One region of the Viridibacillus sp. FSL E2-0187 genome, then DNA from elsewhere that is predicted to be linked to it. Evidence: a T-box and tRNA genes for the amino acid it is inferred to sense, from the RefSeq annotation. Region 1 holds a T-box; the other holds one or more tRNA genes.
The links. A T-box is a leader RNA that pairs with one kind of tRNA and senses whether it is charged. The one in region 1 lies ahead of leuS (leucine--tRNA ligase), so its partner is inferred to be a tRNA-Leu.

Region 1 (7,356 bases):
AAGTCGATTGGTCCATCACCTGTAATTCGATGCACGATCATGTCAGGCGGGATGATTTCTAGTTGGTCAGCTACCAGCTTAATATATTCATCCTTATCCAGAAATTCAAGGATGCCTTTTTCATATTGTTTAACCATCGGTGTACCTTTTAATAAATGAAGTAGATGGATCTTGATCCCTTGTACGTCAAGATTAGCGACAGCTCGTGCAGTCTCCATCATCATTTCATTTGTTTCAAGAGGTAACCCGTTAATGATATGACTACATACTCGTATATTGTGCTTACGTAATTTTTCGACGCCTTCAACATAAGTCGCGAAATCATGTGCACGATTAATCATTGTTGCTGTTTTTTCATGGACTGTTTGTAAACCTAGTTCTACCCATAAATAAGTTCTTTCATTAAGTTCAGCTAAATATTCAACAACATCATCAGGCAAGCAATCAGGTCGAGTAGCAATACTAATCCCCATAACACCTTCTTGAGCTAAAGCCGCCTCGAATTTCTCTTTCAAGATTGGTAATGGGGCATGTGTATTTGTATACGCTTGGAAATAGGCCATCGTTTTGCCGTTTTTCCATTTTTGCTCCATCTTATGTTTGATTTTTTCGAATTGAACTGGAATTGGATCTACGCGATCACCAGCGAAGTCACCTGAGCCGGCTGCACTACAAAATGTACAACCACCAAATGCTACAGTGCCGTCACGGTTTGGACAGTCAAAGCCTGCATCCAAAGCTACTTTATATACTTTGTGACCAAACTCATTACGTAAATATCGATTCCATGTATAATAACGTTTCCCATCAGAAGGGAACGGAAATAAATTTTCAGTCATGCGTTTTCACTCCTCTAACGAACTATTTTAACATGGGAATGGCCAATTCATCGAATCATTTTATTTCAAGTGAAAAAAAATAATAGAAAAAAGCTTTATGGGGTTGTTGAAATAATGGAAATGAAATAAGATTATTTAGTTATACGAAATAATGGGGGTAAGGGGATGCCAAAAAGTGTCTGGCTATTAATAATTGGTATGCTTGTAAATGTTACAGGTAGTTCATTTTTATGGCCTTTAAATACAATTTATATGCATGATCATCTAGGGCAATCTCTCTCTGTTGCAGGGCTTGTGTTAATGGCAAATGCTGCTGCAGGTGTTGTTGGAAACTTACTAGGTGGTTATTTATTTGATCGTTATGGCGGTTATAAGGCGATCATGTTTGGAATTATTGTGACAATTTTAGGTCTAATCTGCTTAACAATTTGGCATGGTTGGCCTCATTACGTGTGGTTTTTAACGCTTATCGGTTTTAGTGGTGGGGTTGTATTCCCAAGTATGTTCGCAATGGTAGGTACTGCTTGGCCAGAAGGAGGGCGACGTGGATTTAATGCCATTTACTTAGCTCAAAACTTAGGTGTAGCGATTGGTCCAGCTCTTGCAGGAGTTGTAGCGTCTTATAGCTTTGACTATTTATTTAGTGCGAATTTGCTAATGTACGTAGTGTTCTTTTTCATTGCCTTTTTTGGTTTCCGGTCCATGGGGGAACAATCAATGGGGCCAACATCTGTTGTGAGTGAAAGTAAGCGCGTGAAAGATAAATCTTCTTTTATCGCACTATTAATAATATCATCCGGTTTCCTATTCAGTTGGATTGCCTATTCACAATGGACGACAACAATTTCATCTTATACACAAGATTTAGGTATTTCATTGAAGCAATATAGTTTGCTTTGGACTGTAAATGGCTTATTGATTGTAATCGGTCAACCACTGATTAATCCGATTGTAAAAAAATTGGAACATCTTATGAAAGCGCAACTAGTGTTAGGGATTTCCATCTATATCGTATCCTTTATTGTAGTGAGCTTTGCAGAATCATTCCAAATGTTCATGGTCGCAATTATCATTTTGACTTTTGGAGAAATGTTCGTATGGCCAGCAATTCCTACAATTGCTAGCACGTTAGCACCCAAAGGACGAGATGGATTTTATCAAGGGGTTGTAAATAGTGCTGCGATGATAGGTCGAATGGTCGGACCCTTTATAGGTGGTGTGCTGGCTGATCAATTAGGTATGCATATTATGTTCATTGTTTTAACAATTTTCCTTGCGATTGCTATAGTACCTTATGTCATGTATGATCGACCGCTAAAAGAGAAAAAAACTGAGAGTCTTTGAGATTCTCAGTTTTTTATTTGCATAAAATACTACATAAATATATATATTTGCTAGAATTTGAATATTTGTTACTTGTTTGAGAAAATGAAAGAGGGAGAAATTTCAAGTGAAGAAAGGGGTAGTGAAGATGAAGCCTATTTATACTTCTGCAAGTGAAGCGATTGCTGATATTCAAGATGGTATGACACTTATGGTGGGTGGATTTGGCTTAGTTGGTATTCCAGAGCAACTCATTCTAGCTCTAGTTGAAAAAGAAGTGAAAGACCTAACCATCATTTCTAACAATTGTGGCATTGATGATTGGGGACTTGGATTACTGCTACATAAAAAACAAATAAAGAAAATGATAGGTTCTTATGTAGGAGAGAATAAGGAATTCGAGCGTCAAGTACTATCAGGTGAAATTGAGGTAGAACTGACACCACAAGGTACACTAGCCGAGAAAATTCGTGCAGGTGGAGCAGGGATTCCAGCATTTTATACGCCGGCGGGAGTGGGGACTCCTATTGCAGAAGGAAAGGAAACACGCATATTCGATGGTAAGGAATATGTCTTAGAGGAAGCTTTGCATGCAGACTTTTCATTAATAAGAGCAGCTAAGGCAGATAGTTTTGGTAATTTAATTTATAACAAAACAGCACAAAACTTTAATCCAATCATGGCTGCAGCTGGAAGATTTACGATTGCTGAAATAGAGGAACTAGTGGAGCCGGGTGACATTGACCCTAACCAAGTGCAGACGCCAAGCATTTATGTACAAGGCCTATTTCAGGCGAAACAAGAAAAAAGAATTGAACGCTTAATGATTCGTTCTTAAAGAAAGGGGACTTTGAGATATGAATGTAAGAGAAATAATTGCACGTCGTGCGGAACAGGAAATTGCTGACGGGAATTATGTCAATTTAGGAATTGGTATGCCAACATTAGTGGCTAATTATATAGCTTCAAATAAAGAGGTAATTTTACAATCAGAAAATGGATTATTAGGAATAGGACCATATCCGACAGAGGATGAGGTAGATCCTGATTTGATTAATGCAGGGAAAGAAACGGTCACAACTATTCCTGGCTCTGCTTTTTTTAGCAATGCTGAATCATTTGCGATGATCCGCGGTGGCCATATTGATGTAGCCATTTTAGGTGGAATGGAAGTATCTGAAACAGGTGACTTAGCCAATTGGATGATTCCAGGGAAAATGATTAAAGGTATGGGCGGAGCAATGGACTTAGTACATGGTGCAAAGAAAATTATTGTAATAATGGAGCATGTAGCAAAGGATGGCTCTGCTAAGATTAAAAAGACTTGTGAGCTACCGTTAACAGGAAAATCCGTTGTCGACAAAATCATTACGGATCGTGCTGTCATTGATGTAACACCTACAGGACTGGTATTAAGAGAAGTATTTGAAGGGTATACAGTAGAAGAAGTTGTTGCAGTTACTGGTGCCGATTTAAATGTAGAAAATGTGCAGGAAAATGTAGTTGTTAGATAAGTGATATTCTATAAAAAAAGAAAGGCATAAGTAGGATATGTCTTTCTTTTTTTACATTAAAATAACACTTGTATTTTATTGATATCCTTTTCTTCACGTATAAATAGGGTAGAAATCGAACCTTTTACATATTATAAAGAAAACTTCGATCCGAACATCATAACCCTTTTATTTCCAAAGTTTTTAAATTGCTTGTCATTTTGGCTCAATTCGATTAGAATTAGATTCAATATAACAAGACTATGATAAGGAATAGTAAATTTATTTGATTTTCAAGAGAGCTAGCGGGTGGTGTAAGCTAGTAAATGGATAAATTGAACTCGCCTTGGAGTCTGCAATGGTGAATACAAGTGTAACCAAAGCCGTTTTCCGCGTTAAGGAATCAAGTTGAGTGTAATACACTAATTTGGGTGGTACCGCGGGAACCTTTTTAAGCTCTCGTCCCTTGTTCTAGGGACGGGAGTTTTTATTTTGTCTAAAGTATAGGAATATTATGACAATATAAATGGCGAAACTTGTTTTATTATTTTAAGGAGGAGAAATCATTGAATTTCAATCATCAAGAGATCGAAAAGAAATGGCAATCATATTGGGCAGAACATAATACATTTAAAACTGTCAATGACGAATCAAAGCCAAAATTTTATGCACTAGATATGTTCCCTTATCCATCGGGATCGGGTTTACATGTTGGACACCCTGAAGGATATACAGCAACAGATATTTTAAGTCGTTTCAAACGTATGCAAGGCTATAATGTTCTTCACCCAATCGGTTGGGATGCATTCGGACTACCTGCTGAACAATACGCTTTAGACACGGGTAATGATCCTGCTGAATTTACAGCAAAAAATATTGCGACATTTAAACGTCAAATTCAAGAACTTGGCTTCTCGTATGACTGGGATCGAGAAATCAATACAACAGATCCAAGCTACTATAAATGGACTCAATGGATTTTCGTTCAACTATACAAAAAAGGTTTAGCTTATATTGATGAGGTAGCTGTTAACTGGTGCCCAGCACTTGGTACAGTACTTGCTAATGAAGAAGTAATTGATGGTAAATCAGAACGTGGTGGACACCCTGTTGAACGCCGTCCTATGAAACAGTGGATGCTGAAAATTACTGCTTATGCTGACCGTTTAGTCGACGATTTAGAAGAAGTAGATTGGCCTGAAAATATTAAAGATATGCAACGTCACTGGATTGGGCGCTCTGAAGGTGCAGAAGTGGCATTCACAGTAGATGGTACAAATCAATCGTTCCGTGTATTTACAACACGCCCTGACACATTATTTGGTGCTACTTATGCAGTACTTGCTCCTGAACATAAACTAGTAGCTGAAATTACAACAGATGCACAAAAAGCATCAGTTGAAGCATATCTAGATGAAGTGAAAATGAAATCTGATCTTGAACGTACTGATCTTGCAAAAGAAAAAACAGGTGTCTTCACAGGCGCTTATGCAGTGAATCCAATTAATGGTGAGAAAATGCCGATTTGGATCGCTGACTATGTACTTGCAACATATGGTACAGGTGCAATCATGGCTGTTCCTGCTCACGATGAACGTGACTACGAATTTGCAAAACAATTCGATTTACCAATCGTTGAAGTTGTAGCGGGTGGAGATATCGAAAAAGAAGCATATGCTGGAGAAGGTAAACATGTTAACTCTGGATTCCTTGATGGTTTAGGCAAAGAAGAAGCGATTGCTAAAGCGATTGAATGGTTAGAAGAAAAAGGCGTAGGTGAAAAGAAAATTTCTTATCGTTTACGTGATTGGTTATTTAGCCGTCAACGTTATTGGGGAGAGCCAATCCCAGTTATTCATTGGGAAGATGGCGAAGTAACAACGCTTGATGAATCAGAGCTACCACTTATTTTACCTAAAACTGATGATATCCGCCCAAGTGGAACTGGAGAATCACCTCTTGCGAATATTGAAGAATGGGTAAATGTAGTTGACCCTGTAACAGGTAAAAAAGGTCGTCGAGAAACAAACACTATGCCACAATGGGCTGGTTCTAGTTGGTACTTCCTACGTTATATTGATCCAACAAATGATGAGATGCTTGCGGATCCAGAATTATTAAAACGCTGGTTACCAGTTGATATTTACATTGGTGGTCAAGAGCACGCTGTTCTGCATTTACTATATGCTCGTTTCTGGCATAAAGTATTGTACGATCTAGGTGTTGTACCAACTAAAGAGCCTTTCCAAAAATTATTCAACCAAGGGATGATTTTAGGAGAAGGTAATGAAAAAATGTCTAAATCAAAAGGGAATGTAGTAAACCCTGACGATATTATTGCGAGCCACGGTGCAGATACACTTCGACTTTACGAAATGTTCATGGGCCCGCTTGAAGCATCTATTCCATGGTCTGAAAATGGCCTTGATGGAGCACGACGCTTCTTAGATCGTATCTGGCGTCTATTTATCAATGAAGATGGATCACTATCAGATAAAATCCAAGCTTCAAATGATACTACTTTAGAAAAAGTGTATAACCAAACAGTGAAAAAAGTAACTGAAAACTACGAACATATCCGTTTCAACACGGCTATTTCACAAATGATGGTATTCATCAATGATTGCTACAAAGCAGATGTCGTGCCAACAGCTTATGCTGAAGGCTTCGTTAAAATGTTAGCGCCAATTGCTCCTCACATTGCAGAAGAGTTATGGGCGAAATTTGGTAAAGCAGAAACATTAACGTACGCTGCATGGCCAACATTTGATGAATCGAAATTAACTGACGATGAAATCGAAGTAGTAGTGCAAGTAAACGGTAAAGTAAAAACCAAAATTTTAGTAGCAAAAGACGCATCTCGCGAAGACCTACAAGAAATTGCATTAGCAGATGAAAAAATTGCTGAACAAATTGCGGATAAAGAAATTAAGAAAATTATCGCTGTTCCTGGGAAACTTGTGAATATTGTAGCGATTTAAGCTTCATCACATAATACTTCTGCTGTTTAGCAGACTAACCACATCTTCTCTTTAATATGAGAGAAGATGTGGTTTTTTCATTTTTTAATAGCGCAAGGAATACTAGGGTTTCATATTTAGTACGCACAAAAATACACAGTTTCAATTTTGAGGAATTGAAACTGTGCACTATAAATTGATTATTTTAAAAATCCCTTTTAATAGAACTTTTGCCTAAACCCATAAAAAAGTCAATGAAATAAGCAACAGCGATTAAAATATGAATAGTCCATCCAAGGATAGGAATCCACGTCAGTAAAGTTAAGATAATCGCTAAAATCGGTACAACTTTTGAGTGACCAGTCACAAAGCGCAGAACAAGAACGATTACATGAATAACGAGCGCAGTCGTTAAAGCTGAATATCCAGAACCAATCATAATAGCTCCACCTAAAATAGGTATAGCTAATAATAATTCATATAAAAAAGCAATAATAGTTGGGATTATGAACATATACAAGACCTCCTGATTAGATATGATACCCTATATACGTTTGAAAACAACAATAGTTGCAAAGATAATTAATTTTAAAATTAAAGACATGGAAAATTAGTGAATAAAGATAAATAAGTATAAATGTTAAGGTTATTTTCCAAACATTTCTAAGGGTTTTTTAAAAAATACGTTAAAGCAGAACAAATCACTTTAGAAAGTTAAAATGGTTAAAATGTGGTTTATGA
Region 2 (7,356 bases), 290 kb from region 1:
CGTCAGCTCGTGTCGTGAGATGTTGGGTTAAGTCCCGCAACGAGCGCAACCCTTGATCTTAGTTGCCATCATTTAGTTGGGCACTCTAAGGTGACTGCCGGTGACAAACCGGAGGAAGGTGGGGATGACGTCAAATCATCATGCCCCTTATGACCTGGGCTACACACGTGCTACAATGGACGATACAAAGAGTCGCTAACTCGCGAGGGTATGCTAATCTCATAAAATCGTTCTCAGTTCGGATTGTAGGCTGCAACTCGCCTACATGAAGCCGGAATCGCTAGTAATCGTGGATCAGCATGCCACGGTGAATACGTTCCCGGGCCTTGTACACACCGCCCGTCACACCACGAGAGTTTGTAACACCCGAAGTCGGTGAGGTAACCTTTATGGGGCCAGCCGCCGAAGGTGGGATAGATGATTGGGGTGAAGTCGTAACAAGGTAGCCGTATCGGAAGGTGCGGCTGGATCACCTCCTTTCTAAGGATAATTACGGAAACAGATCTTGGATCTGTCGATTAACGTCTTGCGTTCAGTTTTGAAGGTTTATAAAAACCTTATATTTTTCCGAAAAAGGGGCCTATAGCTCAGCTGGTTAGAGCGCACGCCTGATAAGCGTGAGGTCGATGGTTCGAGTCCATTTAGGCCCACCATTTTTCTTTTTTGGGGCCTTAGCTCAGCTGGGAGAGCGCCTGCCTTGCACGCAGGAGGTCAGCGGTTCGATCCCGCTAGGCTCCACCAATATTGTTCTTTGAAAACTGGATAAAACGACATTGAAGCAAATTAAGTAACACATTTTTTATTATTAAGTTTTTTAGGCTTAATAACTAACTTTTAGGTTAAGTTATTAAGGGCGCATGGCGGATGCCTTGGCACTAGGAGCCGAAGAAGGACGGCACTAACACCGATATGCTTCGGGGAGCTGTAAGTGAGCTTTGATCCGGAGATTTCCGAATGGGGGAACCCACTGTTCGTAATGGAGCAGTATCTTGACGTGAATACATAGCGTCTTGATGGCAGACCCAGGGAACTGAAACATCTAAGTACCTGGAGGAAGAGAAAGAAAAATCGATTCCCTGAGTAGCGGCGAGCGAAACGGGAATAGCCCAAACCAAGAGGCTTGCCTCTTGGGGTTGTAGGACACTCTATATGGAGTTACAAAGGAATGAGTTAAACGAAGCGGTCTGGAAAGGCCCGCCAGAGCAGGTAACAGCCCTGTAGTTGAAAGTTCATTCTCTCTTGAGTGTATCCTGAGTACGGCGGAACACGTGAAATTCCGTCGGAATCTGGGAGGACCATCTCCCAAGGCTAAATACTACCTAGTGACCGATAGTGAACCAGTACCGTGAGGGAAAGGTGAAAAGCACCCCGGAAGGGGAGTGAAATAGATCCTGAAACCATGTGCCTACAAGTAGTTAGAGCCCGTTAATGGGTGATAGCGTGCCTTTTGTAGAATGAACCGGCGAGTTACGATTACATGCGAGGTTAAGTTTTAGAAGACGGAGCCGTAGCGAAAGCGAGTCTGAATAGGGCGAATGAGTATGTGGTTGTAGACCCGAAACCAGGTGATCTACCCATGTCCAGGGTGAAGGTAAGGTAACACTTACTGGAGGCCCGAACCCACGTACGTTGAAAAGTGCGGGGATGAGGTGTGGGTAGCGGAGAAATTCCAATCGAACCTGGAGATAGCTGGTTCTCTCCGAAATAGCTTTAGGGCTAGCCTCGTGATAGAGAATCCTGGAGGTAGAGCACTGTTTGAACTAGGGGTCCATCCCGGATTACCGAATTCAGACAAACTCCGAATGCCAGTGATTTATGCACGGGAGTCAGACTGCGAGTGATAAGATCCGTAGTCAAAAGGGAAACAGCCCAGACCACCAGCTAAGGTCCCAAAGTAATTGTTAAGTGGAAAAGGATGTGACGTTGCTTAGACAACCAGGATGTTGGCTCAGAAGCAGCCATCATTTAAAGAGTGCGTAATAGCTCACTGGTCGAGTGACGCTGCGCCGAAAATGTATCGGGGCTAAACAATTCACCGAAGCTGTGGATGGACATCTTAGATGTCCGTGGTAGGAGAGCGTTCTAAGTGCTGTGAAGTCAGACCGGAAGGACTGGTGGAGCGCTTAGAAGTGAGAATGCCGGTATGAGTAGCGAAAGACGGGTGAGAATCCCGTCCACCGAATGACTAAGGTTTCCTGAGGAAGGCTCGTCCGCTCAGGGTTAGTCGGGACCTAAGCCGAGGCCGATAGGCGTAGGCGATGGACAACAGGTTGATATTCCTGTACCACCTATTTACCATTTGAGCAATGGGGGGACGCAGTAGGATAGGGTAAGCATGCTGTTGGTTATGCATGTTCAAGCAGTGAGGCGTGAAATGAGGCAAATCCCATTTCTATAACGTTGAGCTGTGATGACGAGGACGTATGTCCGGAGTTCCTGATTTCACACTGCCAAGAAAAGCCTCTAGCGAGGTAAAAGGTGCCCGTACCGCAAACCGACACAGGTAGTCGAGGAGAGAATCCTAAGGTGTGCGAGAGAACTCTCGTTAAGGAACTCGGCAAAATGACCCCGTAACTTCGGGAGAAGGGGTGCTCTAGTAGGGTGAAAGCCCGAGAGAGCCGCAGTGAATAGGCCCAGGCGACTGTTTAGCAAAAACACAGGTCTCTGCAAAACCGTAAGGTGACGTATAGGGGCTGACGCCTGCCCGGTGCTGGAAGGTTAAGAGGAGTGCTTAGCGCAAGCGAAGGTGCGAATTGAAGCCCCAGTAAACGGCGGCCGTAACTATAACGGTCCTAAGGTAGCGAAATTCCTTGTCGGGTAAGTTCCGACCCGCACGAAAGGCGTAACGATCTGGGCACTGTCTCAACGAGAGACTCGGTGAAATTATAGTACCTGTGAAGATGCAGGTTACCCGCGACAGGACGGAAAGACCCCGTGGAGCTTTACTGTAGCCTGATATTGAATTTTGATACATCTTGTACAGGATAGGTAGGAGCCAGAGATTCCGGAGCGCCAGCTTCGGAGGAGGCGTTGGTGGGATACTACCCTAGATGTATTGAACTTCTAACCCATGCCCCTTAGCGGGGTAGGAGACAGTGTCAGGCGGGCAGTTTGACTGGGGCGGTCGCCTCCTAAAGAGTAACGGAGGCGCCCAAAGGTTCCCTCAGAATGGTTGGAAATCATTCGTAGAGTGTAAAGGCATAAGGGAGCTTGACTGCGAGACCTACAAGTCGAGCAGGGTCGAAAGACGGGCTTAGTGATCCGGTGGTTCCGCATGGAAGGGCCATCGCTCAACGGATAAAAGCTACCCCGGGGATAACAGGCTTATCTCCCCCAAGAGTCCACATCGACGGGGAGGTTTGGCACCTCGATGTCGGCTCATCGCATCCTGGGGCTGTAGTCGGTCCCAAGGGTTGGGCTGTTCGCCCATTAAAGCGGTACGCGAGCTGGGTTCAGAACGTCGTGAGACAGTTCGGTCCCTATCCGTCGTGGGCGTAGGAAATTTGAGAGGAGCTGTCCTTAGTACGAGAGGACCGGGATGGACACACCGCTGGTGTACCAGTTGTTCTGCCAAGGGCATCGCTGGGTAGCTATGTGTGGACGGGATAAGTGCTGAAAGCATCTAAGCATGAAGCCCCCCTCAAGATGAGATTTCCCATTACGCAAGTAAGTAAGATCCCTCAAAGACGATGAGGTAGATAGGTTCGAGGTGGAAGTGTGGCGACATACGGAGCTGACGAATACTAATAGATCGAGGACTTAACCAAATTTTACTTAACTAACTTCAATGTAATTTATCCAGTTTTGAGAGAATAATAAAAAACTTTTCTAAAATAGCAAAAAACACTTGCTAAACTTTAAAAAAGATGGTATAATTATTCTTGTCCTTAGGTAATACAATAGTCTAGTGATGATGGCAAAGAGGTCACACCCGTTCCCATGCCGAACACGGAAGTTAAGCTCTTTAGCGCCGATGGTAGTTGGGGGTTTCCCCCTGTGAGAGTAGGACGTTGCTAGGCGATCATATTATTCCGAAGTAGCTCAGTGGTAGAGCATCCGGCTGTTAACCGGACGGTCGTAGGTTCGAGTCCTACCTTCGGAGCCATTTTTGGAGAGCTGTCCGAGTGGCCGAAGGAGCACGATTGGAAATCGTGTAGGCGAGTAACCTTGTCTCAAGGGTTCAAATCCCTTGCTCTCCGCCATACACATTCTAATTTATTAAATGGCCCCTTGGTCAAGCGGTTAAGACACCGCCCTTTCACGGCGGTAACACGGGTTCGAATCCCGTAGGGGTCACCATTTATAACATTATACGGAGGATTAGCTCAGCTGGGAGAGCACCTGCCTTACAAGCAGGGGGTCGGCGGTTCGATCCCGTCATCCTCCACCATTTAAATTAATAATACCATTATCGCGGGGTGGAGCAGTTCGGTAGCTCGTCGGGCTCATAACCCGAAGGTCACAGGTTCAAATCCTGTCCCCGCAACCAAATGGTCCGGTAGTTCAGTTGGTTAGAATGCCTGCCTGTCACGCAGGAGGTCGCGGGTTCGAGTCCCGTCCGGACCGCCATTTTTTAAAAAAGAATATTAAATTATTATGGGTCAGTAGCTCAGTTGGTAGAGCATTAGATTGAAGCTCTAAGTGTCGGCGGTTCGATTCCGTCCTGACCCACCATAATAATGCCGGTGTAGCTCAGTTGGTAGAGCAACTGACTTGTAATCAGTAGGTCGAGGGTTCGACTCCTTTCGCCGGCACCATGTTTTTCTGGAGGGGTAGCGAAGAGGCTAAACGCGGCGGACTGTAAATCCGCTCCTTCGGGTTCGGCGGTTCGAATCCGTCCCCCTCCACCATTTTTTTATTTTAGGGGCATAGTTTAACGGTAGAATAGAGGTCTCCAAAACCTTTGATGTGGGTTCGATTCCTACTGCCCCTGCCAATTTAAATTATATAATGGCGGTTGTGGCGAAGTGGTTAACGCACCTGATTGTGGTTCAGGCATTCGTGGGTTCGATTCCCATCAGTCGCCCCATTTAATTTTTGACAATAAAATAACTTAGATATAATAATATTATGGCGGTTGTGGCGAAGTGGTTAACGCACCTGATTGTGGTTCAGGCATTCGTGGGTTCGATTCCCATCAGTCGCCCCATATTATTGGGGTATAGCCAAGCGGTAAGGCAACGGATTTTGATTCCGTCATGCCCTGGTTCGAATCCAGGTACCCCAGTTAAATTTGCGGAAGTAGTTCAGTGGTAGAACACCACCTTGCCAAGGTGGGGGTCGCGAGTTCGAACCTCGTCTTCCGCTCCATTTTCTATTTACGGCGGCATAGCCAAGTGGTAAGGCACAGGTCTGCAACACCTCTACCACCGGTTCAAATCCGGTTGCCGCCTCCAATTATTTTTAAAATAACTACATATGATCTATAATAATATTATGCCGGTGTGGCGGAATTGGCAGACGCGCACGACTCAAAATCGTGTTCTTTCGAGAGTGTCGGTTCGACCCCGACCACCGGTATCCTAAATATAAATTTCCTTAAGAGTTCTCATTATGAGAGCTCTTTTTTTGTTGTTTAAATTTCTTTCTTTGAGGGAGTATCCATGGTGGAATTTAAGGTACAAGATATTCTAGAAGCACAGTCGTTCAATGTTAACTATAAAGGCGCAGTAGGTTCCTGCAATGTTTTATGAACTTAAAAAAGAGGAGGAAAGGGAGAAAGGACTAAAAGGAGAGGAGCAAAATTTCTCTCCTCTTTTTTAAAAGTAGTAGTTATAGAAACAAGATCAGGATTTATTGACTTTTACTCTGAAGAAACACATAAAAATTTAACAGGTGTACTTGTGAGATTCAACCAATAATGCGGACTACTAGAGTCGATGATAATGGAGTCATGTTCGTTTAAATGATATTCTTCATCATTTATTTGTACGGTCAGCTTGCCATCTAAAACATATAGAAATTCTTTTCCGTGATGAGTAAATTGATTCCCCTTGTTTTCTCCAGGATTTAGAATTATAAGAAGTGGGTTAAAGCCAAGGCCTTTATGATTGCCGGACAGGTCCTTGTAAATGAATTGGTTGACGGTCAACTCCGTACCGCTATTTATTCCTCGAATGACAGTAGGCTGTTTTTGTTCTGTTTCTGTGTTGAAAAAGTAACTAGGATTTACTTGAAGTACTTCGGATATTTTCTTGAGCGATTCTAGTGTTAGAGATGATTTCATACGCTCAACTTGTGATAGAAAACTGATTGATAGATCAGTCTTGTCTGCAATTTCCTTAAGGGTTAATTTTCTTTCTTTTCGTAGGCTTTTAATTTTATCTCCAATTGTTTTGTCCATAACAATACCTCATCTCAATTTATGTAAAGTATACATCATTATATATTTTAAAAAATAAAGTTGACAGAATATTAACTCTAATCTAATATTAGGTTATTGTAATTTAAGTAATACTTCAAAAATATTGAACTTTCACTTAAATTATAAAACATATGTTAATAAATAACTAGAGACTCTTTTTATAATTAATTTTGAAACAGTATTTTAAAAATTGGATTGGAGAGATTTAGATGATTATTAAAAAAGTATATTCAACAGTTGATGTACATGTTGCGGGCGAACCATTACGTATTATTACGGACGGGCTACCCGAGATAAAAGGTGATACTCAATTGGAAAGACGTGCTTACTGCATGGAACATCTTGATTATATCAGAGAAGTGCTGATGCTTGAACCGAGGGGGCATCATGGTATGTATGGATGTATTATTACGCCCCCTGCAAGCCCTCATGCAGATTTTGGAGTACTGTTTATGCACAATGAAGGTTGGAGCACGATGTGTGGACATGGAATTGTTGGTGTAATCACGATGGGGATAGAAACAGGTCGTTTCATCGTAACAGAAGAAAATCAGAAATTTATCATCGATAGTCCTGCAGGTGAAATAGTAGCTTATGCAAAATGCAATGGTTCTATTGTGGAAGCGGTTTCTTTTGAAAATGTCCCGTCATTTGTATTGGAAAAGGATATGCCTGTAAGTATTGATGGTCATGAATTCAATGTTGATATCTCATTTGGAGGTGCTTTCTACGCAGTTGTTAAAAGCAAAGAGATGAGCTTGAAAGTAAATACTAAAGATTTACCTGCAATTCAAAAATGGGGAACAAAAATCAAACGATATATAGAAGATAAAATTGATGTAGTTCATCCACTTGAAAGTGGTCTTCGTGGCATTTATGGTGTTATTTTCTCAGATGATCCAGTAGGAGAGAATGCAGATTTGCGCAATGTGACAATTTTTGCAGATGAACAAATCGACCGCTCACCTTGTGGTACAGGGACGTGCGCAAGA

Region 2: it has a tRNA-Leu gene. The T-box ahead of leuS (leucine--tRNA ligase) is inferred to sense a tRNA for this amino acid. The anticodon was not compared.

The regions. Positions count from the first base shown of each region.
Region 1 is NZ_JBBOVG010000001.1:482,457-489,812, forward strand. Features, by position in the region: gene MHH85_RS02360 (TIGR01212 family radical SAM protein) at 1-839, opposite strand, end outside; gene MHH85_RS02365 (MDR family MFS transporter) at 1,005-2,183, shown strand; gene MHH85_RS02370 (CoA transferase subunit A) at 2,311-3,000, shown strand; gene MHH85_RS02375 (3-oxoacid CoA-transferase subunit B) at 3,020-3,676, shown strand; T-box leader at 3,910-4,125, shown strand; gene leuS (leucine--tRNA ligase) at 4,222-6,636, shown strand; gene MHH85_RS02385 (hypothetical protein) at 6,821-7,129, opposite strand.
Region 2 is NZ_JBBOVG010000001.1:191,078-198,433, forward strand. Features, by position in the region: rRNA gene MHH85_RS00800 (16S ribosomal RNA) at 1-480, shown strand, start outside; tRNA gene MHH85_RS00805 (tRNA-Ile) at 577-653, shown strand; tRNA gene MHH85_RS00810 (tRNA-Ala) at 666-741, shown strand; rRNA gene MHH85_RS00815 (23S ribosomal RNA) at 838-3,767, shown strand; rRNA gene rrf (5S ribosomal RNA) at 3,904-4,019, shown strand; tRNA gene MHH85_RS00825 (tRNA-Asn) at 4,031-4,105, shown strand; tRNA gene MHH85_RS00830 (tRNA-Ser) at 4,111-4,202, shown strand; tRNA gene MHH85_RS00835 (tRNA-Glu) at 4,225-4,299, shown strand; tRNA gene MHH85_RS00840 (tRNA-Val) at 4,315-4,390, shown strand; tRNA gene MHH85_RS00845 (tRNA-Met) at 4,413-4,489, shown strand; tRNA gene MHH85_RS00850 (tRNA-Asp) at 4,493-4,569, shown strand; tRNA gene MHH85_RS00855 (tRNA-Phe) at 4,599-4,674, shown strand; tRNA gene MHH85_RS00860 (tRNA-Thr) at 4,682-4,757, shown strand; tRNA gene MHH85_RS00865 (tRNA-Tyr) at 4,767-4,850, shown strand; tRNA gene MHH85_RS00870 (tRNA-Trp) at 4,863-4,936, shown strand; tRNA gene MHH85_RS00875 (tRNA-His) at 4,954-5,029, shown strand; tRNA gene MHH85_RS00880 (tRNA-His) at 5,074-5,149, shown strand; tRNA gene MHH85_RS00885 (tRNA-Gln) at 5,156-5,227, shown strand; tRNA gene MHH85_RS00890 (tRNA-Gly) at 5,236-5,310, shown strand; tRNA gene MHH85_RS00895 (tRNA-Cys) at 5,323-5,396, shown strand; tRNA gene MHH85_RS00900 (tRNA-Leu) at 5,439-5,520, shown strand; gene MHH85_RS00905 (helix-turn-helix domain-containing protein) at 5,804-6,343, opposite strand; gene MHH85_RS00910 (proline racemase family protein) at 6,574-7,356, shown strand, end outside.